Variovorax sp. PBL-E5: one gene and its partners. The protein of the gene in region 3 interacts with the protein of the main gene of each other region in a pairwise test. Links are inferred from orthologs where the notes say so. Each region holds a gene or a part of one and is shown on either strand. Other genes may lie near its edges. The genes, in order: WDLP6_RS13760, glnL and WDLP6_RS14290.

Region 1 (3,306 bases), 110 kb from region 3 along the record:
ACACCGTCGTCGGAACCCTGAAGGACACCTCGCTGGTGACCGTGGTTGGCCTCTTCGAACTGACCGGCGCGCTGGGGCTGGCCCTCGGCGGCGATCCGACATGGCGGCCGTTCTACCTCGAGGGCTACCTGTTCCTGGCGCTGGTGTATTGGGTGATGTGCTTCGGGTTGGCGAGGTACGCCGGGTGGCTGGAGCGGCGACTCGCTGCCGGCCGGGACTAGCGACGCTCAGGCCGCCAGCGCCTCGAGCAGTTCGGTCTCGATCGCCAGCTGCGCGCGCTGCCCCTGCAATTCCGGTCCGCTGATCAGGAAGGTGTCCTCGACCCGTTCGCCGAGCGTCGTCACCTTCGCGAGCTGAAGATTCAGATGATGCCGCGCCAGCACGCGTGCGACCGAATACAAGAGGCCGGTGCGATCGCTGGCCGAGATGTTGAGCAGCCAGCGCTGCGCCTTCTCGTCGGGCAGGAGGCTGATGCGCGGCTTGATCGGAAAACTCCGCACCCGGCGCGAGACGCGGCCCTTGCTCGGCGGCGGCAGCGGCCCGGCTTCGCCGAGCGTTTTCGCCAGCCCGGTCTCGACCATGCTGATCAGGTCGCGGTAATGCTCGGGAATGAAGGTCGCGACGACCTGGAAGGTGTCCAGCGCATAGCCGTTGCTCGCCGTGTGGACCTTGGCATCCAGGATGCTGAACGAGGCCTGATCGAAGTAGCCGCAGATGCGTGCGAACAAGTCGGGCTGATCGGGCGTGTACACGACCACCTGCAGGCCTTCGCCCACCGGCGACAGCCGGGCGCGCACCAGGGCCGGCGCATGCGGATCGACCGGTATGCCGCGCGGCGGCACGTGGCGCGACAGCTGCTTGGTGTGCCACGCGATCTCCGACGCATCGTGGCGCATGAAGTAGCCGACGTCGAGCGTCTCCCACAGCGCCTTGTGCGCCTCGAAGGGTTGCGCATACAGCGCCAGCTGGATCAGCGCGTCGCGCTTGCGCGCCTCGACCTCGGCGCCCGGATCCGGCATGCGTCCGCCCAGCGCGCGCAGCGTCGATCGGTAGAGGTCTTCGAGCAGCTTGCCTTTCCAGGCATTCCACACGCGCGGCGAGGTGCCCCGGATGTCGGCGATGGTCAGCAGGTACAGCGCCGTCAGATAGCGCTCGTTGCCCACGCGTTTGGCGAAGGCGCCGATCACCTCCGGGTCGCTCAGGTCCTGCTTCTGCGCGACCTGGCTCATCACCAGGTGCTCAGCCACCAGGAACTCGATCAGCCGGCTGTCCTCGCGCTCGATCTCGTGCTGGCGGCAGAAGCGCCGCACGTCGCGCGCACCGAGCTCGGAGTGGTCGCCGCCGCGGCCCTTGGCGATGTCGTGGAACAGCGCGGCGACGTACAGGATCCACGGCTTGTCCCAGCCCGCGGCGAGCTGCGAGCAGAACGGATACTCGTGCGCATGCTCGGCGATGAAGAAGCGCCGCACGTTGCGCAGCACCATCAGGATGTGCTGGTCGACCGTGTAGACGTGGAACAGGTCGTGCTGCATCTGCCCGACGATGCTGCGGAACACGCGCAGGTAGCGCCCCAGCACCGAGGTCTGGTTCATGAGCCTGAGCGCGTGCGTGATGCCGCGCGGCTCCAGCAGCATGCGCATGAAGGTCATGTGGTTCACGCGGTCGTTGCGGAACTTGCTGTCCATCACATGGCGCGCGTTGTAGAGCGCGCGCAGCGTGCGCGGCGCGAGGCCGTTGACGCCGATCGTCTTCTGGTAGAGCAGGAAGGTCTCGAGGATCGCGTGCGGATCCTTCAGGTAGAGATCGTCGCTCGCCACCTCGATCAGCCCGGCCTTCTCGAAGAAGCGGTCGTTGATGCGCGTCGCTTCCTCGGCCTGCGGCTGCAGGCGTTCGGCGATGTTGAGCAGCAGGATCTGCGTGAGCTGCGACACCGCCTTGGCGGCCCAGTAGTAGCGGCGCATCAGCGCTTCGCTCGCCCTGCGCTGGGACTCGCCGGCATAGCCGAAGCTGGCGGCGACGGCGGTCTGCAGGTCGAACACCAGCCGGTCCTCGCGGCGGTTGGCGATCACGTGCAGGCGCGCGCGGATCAGGCTCAGCAGCGCCTCGTTGCGCTTGATCTGCTGCACCTCGAAGGGCGTGGCCAGGCCGGACTTCGCGAGGTCGTCCCAGCGGTTGCCGAAGCCCGCCGCCTTGCTCATCCACAGGATGGTCTGCAGGTCGCGCAGGCCGCCGGGCGATTCCTTGCAGTTGGGTTCGAGCGCATAGGGCGTGCTGTCGAACTTCTGGTGGCGGTGCCGCATCTCCTGCGACTTGGCGGCGTAGAAGGCTTGCGGGTCGATGGCAGCGAGGAAGCGCTTGCGAAATCCCGCATAGAGCCGCTTGTCTCCGACCACGAGCCGCGATTCGAGCAGCGAGGTCTGGACCGTGACGTCCTTCGAGGCCTCGGCCAGGCATTCATCGACCGTGCGCACGCTGGAGCCGATCTCGAGGCCCGCATCCCAGCACTGGCCGATGAAGGCTTCGAGCCGCTCGGGCGCGATGTCGGCCGCATGATCGTCGGGCAGCAGCAGCAGCACGTCGACATCCGAATAGGGGAACAGCTCGCCGCGCCCGAAGCCGCCGACCGCGACCAGCGCGAACGCATGCGCGAATCCGGCCTCGGCCCACAGTGCGCCCAGCGTTTCATCGGCCAGCGCCGACAGCTGCCGCAATGCGGTGTGGACGCTGCGCGTCGGCGCGCGCGCGCTGCGCAACTGGTCGAACAGCGCGAGCTTGCGCGCGCGATAGGCGTCACGCAGCGACGGGATGTCGACCATGATGGCAGCCACGGGCGGCCGATACGGCGTCAGGCCGCGGCGCTGACGAAAGCGGGCGGCGGGGGGCTGCCGGCGGACAGCGTGAGCACCTCGTAGCCGGTCTCGGTGACCAGGACCGTGTGCTCCCATTGCGCCGACAGCGAATGGTCGCGCGTGACGATGGTCCAGCCGTCGTACTGGCCGCCCTTGGCGTCTTCCTTGATGTCGCGCTTGCCGGCGTTGATCATCGGCTCGATGGTGAAGGTCATGCCGGGCTTGAGTTCTTCCAGCGTGCCGGGCTTGCCGTAGTGCAGCACCTGCGGCTCCTCGTGGAAGCCGCGGCCGATGCCGTGGCCGCAGAACTCGCGCACCACCGAGAAGCCGTTGCTCTCGGCAAAGCGCTGGATCGCGAAGCCGATGTCGCCCAGGTGGATGCCGGGCCTGACCTTGACGATGCCGTGCCACATGGCTTCGTAGGTGAAGGCGCACAGGCGCTTGGCTGCGATCGAGG
Region 2 (2,966 bases), 1.3 Mb from region 3 along the record:
TTCTCGAGCTGCCGCACATTGCCGGGAAAACCGAAGGTCGCGAGCTGCACGAGCGCCGCGTCCGAGATGCGCTTGGGTTCCACGCCGAGCTGCTTGGCGCTTTGCTGAAGGAAATGGCGCGTGAGCGCGGGGATGTCCTCGCCGCGCTCGCGCAGCGCCGGCAGCCGCAGCCGGATCACGTTGAGCCGATGGAACAGGTCTTCGCGAAAGCCGCCGAGCTTCACGCGCTGTTCGAGATCCTGGTGCGTGGCGGCGATCACGCGCACGTTGGCCTTGACCGAGTTGTGTCCGCCCACGCGATAGAAATGCCCGTCGCTCAGCACGCGCAGCAGCCGCGTCTGCAGGTCGAAGGGCATGTCGCCGATCTCGTCGAGAAACAGGGTGCCGCCTTCGGCCTGCTCGAAGCGTCCGCGCCGCATCGTCTGCGCGCCGGTGAAGGCGCCGCGCTCGTGGCCGAAGAGCTCGCTTTCGAGCAGGTCCTTGGGAATGGCAGCGGTGTTGATGGCGACGAAAGGGCCGCTGGCGCGCGACGAATGCTTGTGCAGCGCGCGCGCCACCAGTTCCTTGCCGGAGCCCGACTCGCCGGTGATCAGCACCGTGACGTTGCTTTGCGAGAGCCGGCCGATCGCGCGGAACACGTCCTGCATCGCGGGCGCCTGGCCCAGCATCTCGGGCGCTTCGGCCATGCGCTCCTCGGCCACTTCCTCGCGTTGACTCTCGTCGACTGCACGACGGATCAGCTCGACGGCGCGCGGCAGGTCGAAGGGCTTGGGAAGGTATTCGAAGGCACCGCCCTGAAAAGCCGACACGGCGCTGTCGAGGTCGGAGAACGCGGTCATGATGATGACCGGCAGGCCCGGATGCCTGGCCTTGATCTTGTCGAGCAGCTCGAGCCCGGAGCCGCCCGGCATGCGGATGTCGCTCACCAGGACCTGCGGGCCCTGCATCTCGTCATCCGTCGCGGCCTCGAGGGCGGCAAGCACCTCCCGGGTGTTGGTGAAGCTGCGGGTCGGCATGTCTTCGCGCAGCAGCGCCTTTTCCAACACGAAGCGGATCGATTGGTCGTCATCCACTATCCAGATCGGCTTCATGCAGCTCCTTGTTGCCTGGCTGCTAGGGCAGCGGTATCAATATCTTGAAATCGGTTCGTCCCGGGACGCTGTCGCACTCGATCACGCCATGATGCTGCTGCACAAAAGTTTGCGCGAGCGTCAATCCCAGCCCAGTCCCGCCTTCCCTGCCCGAAACGAGTGGATAGAAGATACGGTCCTTGATCGTGTCCGGCACACCCGGTCCATTGTCGATGACATGCAATTCCAGTGCCAGTCGATACCACTGCTTGTTGAAGATCACCTGGCGCGCGATGCGGGTCCTGAAGGTGATCTGCGCATCGCCGGCCGCGCGACGCTCGGCGAGCGCCTGCGCCGCGTTGTGGACGATGTTGAGCGTGGCCTGGATGAGCTGCTCGCGATCGCCGCGAAACTCGGGAATCGACACGTCGAAATCGCGCTCGATGTGCAGGTCGCGCGGAAACTCCGCGAGGATCACGGAACGCACCCGTTCGCACACCTCGTGGATGTTGACGTCACCGACGACATGCGGCCGGCGGTGCGGCGCCAGCAGGCGATCGACCAAAGTCTGCAGCCGATCGGCTTCATGGATGATCACCTGCGTGTATTCGATGAGGTCGCGCGACTCGACTTCCATCTGCAGCAGCTGCGCCGCGCCGCGGATGCCGCCGAGCGGATTCTTGATCTCGTGCGCGAGGTTGCGGATCAGTTCCTTGTTGGCTTGCGCCTGATCGAGCAGCCGCTCCTCGCGGTCCTGCCGCGCCTGCTGCTCGAGCGCCGACATCTCGATGATCAGCTCGCCGGGCCGGTCGCTCTGCGCGAGTGTCACCAGCACCGGCATCAGGTCATGGTTGACGCGGCGCAGCAGCGCTTCGTAGCGCAGCGTCGCGAAGTCGTTGCTGCGCGCACCCTCGATGGCGGTGCGCAGCACGTGCGGCTCGTGGAAGCAGGCGCCGAACTGCGAGCCCTCGAGCGTTCGGCGGGAGGTGCCGAGCGCATCCTCGAGGCCCGAGTTGGCGAACAGCACGGAGCCGTCCATGCGGACCACCGCAATCAGCGTGGACAGCAGATCGAAGGACTGGAAGCGCTTGCCGGCGCCCGCGGGCTTGCCGAAGGCCATGCGCTCAGGCCGCCGTCGGGCGAATGGCCGGCAAGTGCAATGCCGAAGAAGACAGCGCCATTCAGGGACTGGACGGCTGCGGCGGCAGGCGACCGAGCTCGCGGCGGATGCCCGCGATGTCGCTCTCGTTGCGCGCGATCTCGGCCTTCATGTCGGCCACGCGGTCGAGATACTTCTGGTAGTTCTTGCTCTCGCTGCCCTGCTTTTCGGGCTCGCCATTGTTGTAGTCCTTCCGAAGCTGGGCCTGGCGGTCTTCCGCCTTTTTGAGTTCTGACTGCAGCACCGAACGGGCCTCGCCGTCGCGCGCACGCTGGTCGGCGCTGTCGACCCGGGGACTGCCGGCCGGCGCCCGAACCGCACCGCCCCCTGACGCCGCAGCGGCCGCGGGACGGGTGCCCTGCACCACGGTGACGTTGCCGCCTTCCATCACCTTGCAGCCGCGCTGCTGGGCGACGGTCGCGTTGTTGGTGTATTCGTTGCCGCAGCGCCAGACACGCTCCTGTGCCTGGGCCTGAACGTGCACGCCGGCTGCCGCGAAGGCGGCCAGCAGGAAAGCGGGAAGTGTCTTCATGGTCATGGATCTGGGTAGCACGGCAAATCGGCATTCTCGTTGCAATTCGAAGCAGCAAGCACGCCGAGGTTCCCGACCAAAGAAAAAGGACGGCGGTGCCGTCCTTTTTAACGCAATCGTGCGCGAAGCCCCGGGGCGAGCAACATTACAAGGAGTAGTACATGTCGAACTCGACCGGGTGCGTCGCCATCCGGAAGCGGGTGAC
Region 3 (3,151 bases):
CAGGTCTGTCGCCGTGCAGCTGCGCTCCAACGCGGCCAGCGTCCTGAGCGAAGGCCGCGTTCTCGAAACCTATGCGAAGCGCGAACTGCCGAACTACCAAGTGTTCGACGAGCGCCGCTACTTCACGCCGGGCCAGGGCGTGTGCGTGTTCGAGGCGGGTGGCGTGGCGGTCGGGCTGCTGATCTGCGAGGACGCCTGGTTCGAAGCACCCGCGCAACTCGCGAAGCAGGCTGGCGCCGAAATTCTGGCCGTGATCAATGCGTCGCCCTTCCATGTCGGCAAGGAAGGCGAGCGGGTCGCGCGAATGGCGGAACGCGCGAAGGCGGTGAATCTGCCGCTGGTCTATGCGCATCTGGTGGGTGGCCAGGACGAGGTGGTGTTCGACGGCGCCTCTTTCGCGCTGCAGGCGGATGGCAGCATCGCGCTGCAGGCGGAAAGCTTCAAGGAACAACTGGTCTTTGCAGAAACGGAGCGCGGCGCCGGCGGCGTCGAGTTCGCGCGCAACGAGGCCGCGGTGGTGGCGGCGCGTGACGCCGAAGCCCAGCTCTGGGATGCGCTGGTCATGGGGGTTCGCGACTACATCGGCAAGAACGGTTTTCCGGGCGCGATCCTCGGCTTGTCGGGCGGCATCGATTCGGCGCTGGTGCTTGCCATCGCAGTCGACGCCCTGGGCAAGGACAAGGTGCGGGCCGTGATGATGCCCTCGCCCTATACCGCCGACATCAGCTGGATCGACGCCCGGGCGATGGCCGAGCGGCTCGGCGTGCGCTACGACGAGATCTCGATCAAGCACACGTTCGAGTCGTTCCGGGGCGCGCTGGCCGAGGAGTTCAAGGGTCTGGCCGAGGACACGGCCGAGGAGAACCTGCAGGCCCGCATTCGCGGCACCCTGCTGATGGCCCTGTCTAACAAGTTCGGCTCGATCGTCCTGACCACCGGCAACAAGAGCGAAATGGCGACCGGCTACTGCACGCTGTACGGTGACATGGCGGGCGGCTTTGCGGTCATCAAGGACCTGCTGAAGACCACCGTGTTCGCGCTGGCGCGCTGGCGCAATGCGCACGATCCGTATGGCACCGGCTTCGAGCCGATCCCCGAGCGCATCATCACGCGGCCGCCGAGCGCGGAGCTTCGACCCGACCAGACCGATCAGGACAGTTTGCCGCCTTACGACATACTCGACGGCATCCTGTCGCGCTACATGGAAGACGACGAAGGCATCGACGAGATCATTGCCGCCGGCTACGACCGTGCGGTGGTGGAGCGGGTGGCGCGGCTGATCAAGATCAACGAATACAAAAGGCGCCAGGCGCCTGTGGGCATCCGGGTTAGCCACCGAAGCTTCGGCAAGGATTGGCGATACCCTATCACCAGCAGATTCAACGAAACCGCCGGAAGAAAGACCGCATGAAGCAGATCACCGCCATCGTCAAACCGTTCAAGCTCGACGACGTGCGCGAGGCCTTGGCCGAGGTTGGCGTCACCGGGCTCACCGTGACCGAAGTCAAGGGCTTTGGGCGCCAGAAAGGCCATACCGAGCTCTATCGAGGCGCGGAATATGTGGTGGACTTCCTGCCGAAGATGAAAGTCGAGGTCGTGGTCAACGAGGCCGACGTCGACCGGTGCGTCGATGCGATCGTGGGTGCCGCCCGGACCGGAAAGATCGGCGACGGCAAGATCTTCGTCACGAACGTCGAGCGCGTGGTGCGCATCCGCACCGGCGAGGAAGACGAAGCAGCGGTGTAGGTTGCTCGCCCCCAGGCTGCACGCACTTCGTGTCGCTTCGCCGACCTCCTGCCCGGGGGCGGGCCGGCCGCTTCGGGCGGCCGGGCGCGGCGCCCCTCCCGAAAAACCCCGTTCTGAGCGCCGTTAGAGGATCTCGGCGAGCTTGTCGCCGCGGGGGTGGCGGTGAGCCTCTTCGACCAGCGCTTCGAGCAAGGCCGGGGCTTCGTTGCCGGTGCGCACCAATCCCATCTGCCATTCGCCCATGAAGCCTTCGCGCACGCTGTGTGCGAGGAACGCGAACAGCGCGTCGTAGTAGCTGGCCGCATTCAGGATCCCGATTGGCTTGTCGTGGTAGCCGAGCTGGCGCCAGGTCCAGATCTCGAACAACTCCTCGAAGGTTCCGATGCCGCCCGGCATCGCAAGGAAGGCATCAGCGCGCTCGCCCATCATGGCCTTGCGCTCGTGCATCGTGTCGACGACGTGCAGCTCGTCGCTGAGGCGGTTCGCGAGTTCCTTGTCCACCAGGGCCTGGGGAATGATGCCGACCACGCGCCCGCCGGATGTGCGGGTAGCGTTCGCTAATGTACCCATCAGGCCGGTACGACCGCCGCCGTAGACCAGCTGGCCCCGATGCTCGCCGATCCAACGGCCAACCGCCTCGGCGATGCCGGTGAACTCGGGGCGTTCGCCGGCACGCGAACCGCAATACACACAAATCGAAAAAGCTGGAGTCATCCCCCGATCATGCCGCGCTCTGATGGAACCTAAGTGGCAAAGCGTTGCCACAATGCTGCCAGCCAGACACCGCCGCACAGGAGGATGGACAAAAGTACTGCGGCACTCCCCATGTCCTTGGCACTCTTGGAGAACGAATGCCACTCCGGACCGATCCGGTCGACCGCGGCTTCGATGCCGCTGTTGAGCAACTCGACGATCAGCACCAGCACGATGGTGGCGGCGAGCAACGCAGTTTCCACCCAGTTGCTGCCGACCCAGAACGCCGCAGGCAGCATGAAGACCGCAAACAGCACTTCCTGTCGGAAGGCAGGCTCTTTCCAGCCGGCGCGGAAGCCGTCCAGCGAGATGAGCACCGCGTGCCAGATTCGGATCAGACCGCGGCGTGACTTTTGCGGATTGGCCGGGGTGTCGGGGCTCATCGTCGGCTGAGCGGTGCGGACGGAATGAGGCGGGTTCCCGCCCAGGCGTCGTGCCAGAACTGGTGCTCGGGATGGAATCGGGACAACATCGCCCAGACTGCGACCCAGCCGAAGATCAGCACCGTCGATTCGCCGCCCCCCAGCTTGAAGGGCGCAATCGCCGCGAGCGACGGTAGGAACCACACCCAGCTCAGCAAGTAGCGCAACAACGCGCGGCCCTGGGTCAGCGGACGGCCGAACCGGTCGACAATGCGCAGGCCCCAGGTCTT

What was found.
Region 1: the proteins of WDLP6_RS14290 (region 3) and WDLP6_RS13760 interact in binary tests that used the Escherichia coli proteins (3 or more experiments, as listed by UniProt). The link is inferred for Variovorax sp. PBL-E5 from one-to-one orthologs.
Region 2: the proteins of WDLP6_RS14290 (region 3) and glnL interact in binary tests that used the Escherichia coli proteins (3 or more experiments, as listed by UniProt). The link is inferred for Variovorax sp. PBL-E5 from one-to-one orthologs.

What each region holds. Positions count from the first base shown.
Region 1 is NZ_LR594671.1:2,828,512-2,831,817, reverse strand. What follows is about bases 23-3,176. They hold WDLP6_RS13760 ([protein-PII] uridylyltransferase), read right to left. Parts: upstream 2,817-3,176; coding sequence 228-2,816; downstream 23-227. Other genes in these bases: map (type I methionyl aminopeptidase), read right to left, coding at 2,846-3,176; WDLP6_RS13765 (amino acid ABC transporter permease), read left to right, coding at 23-221. In the rest of the region: more of WDLP6_RS13765, read left to right, coding at 1-22; more of map, read right to left, coding at 3,177-3,306.
Region 2 is NZ_LR594671.1:1,676,742-1,679,707, reverse strand. The notes cover bases 153-2,966. They hold glnL (nitrogen regulation protein NR(II)), read right to left. Parts: upstream 2,191-2,966; coding sequence 1,114-2,190; downstream 153-1,113. Other genes in these bases: glnA (type I glutamate--ammonia ligase), read right to left, coding at 2,907-2,966; WDLP6_RS08185 (hypothetical protein), read right to left, coding at 2,252-2,761; ntrC (nitrogen regulation protein NR(I)), read right to left, coding at 153-1,091. Outside these bases: more of ntrC, read right to left, coding at 1-152.
Region 3 is NZ_LR594671.1:2,940,987-2,944,137, reverse strand. What follows is about bases 78-3,076. They hold WDLP6_RS14290 (P-II family nitrogen regulator), read left to right. Parts: upstream 78-1,407; coding sequence 1,408-1,746; downstream 1,747-3,076. Other genes in these bases: WDLP6_RS14275 (RDD family protein), read right to left, coding at 2,879-3,076; WDLP6_RS14280 (diacylglycerol kinase), read right to left, coding at 2,490-2,882; WDLP6_RS14285 (TIGR00730 family Rossman fold protein), read right to left, coding at 1,870-2,460; WDLP6_RS14295 (NAD+ synthase), read left to right, coding at 78-1,411. Also shown: more of WDLP6_RS14295, read left to right, coding at 1-77; more of WDLP6_RS14275, read right to left, coding at 3,077-3,151. UniProt on the Escherichia coli protein: P-II indirectly controls the transcription of the glutamine synthetase gene (glnA). P-II prevents NR-II-catalyzed conversion of NR-I to NR-I-phosphate, the transcriptional activator of GlnA. When P-II is uridylylated to P-II-UMP, these events are reversed.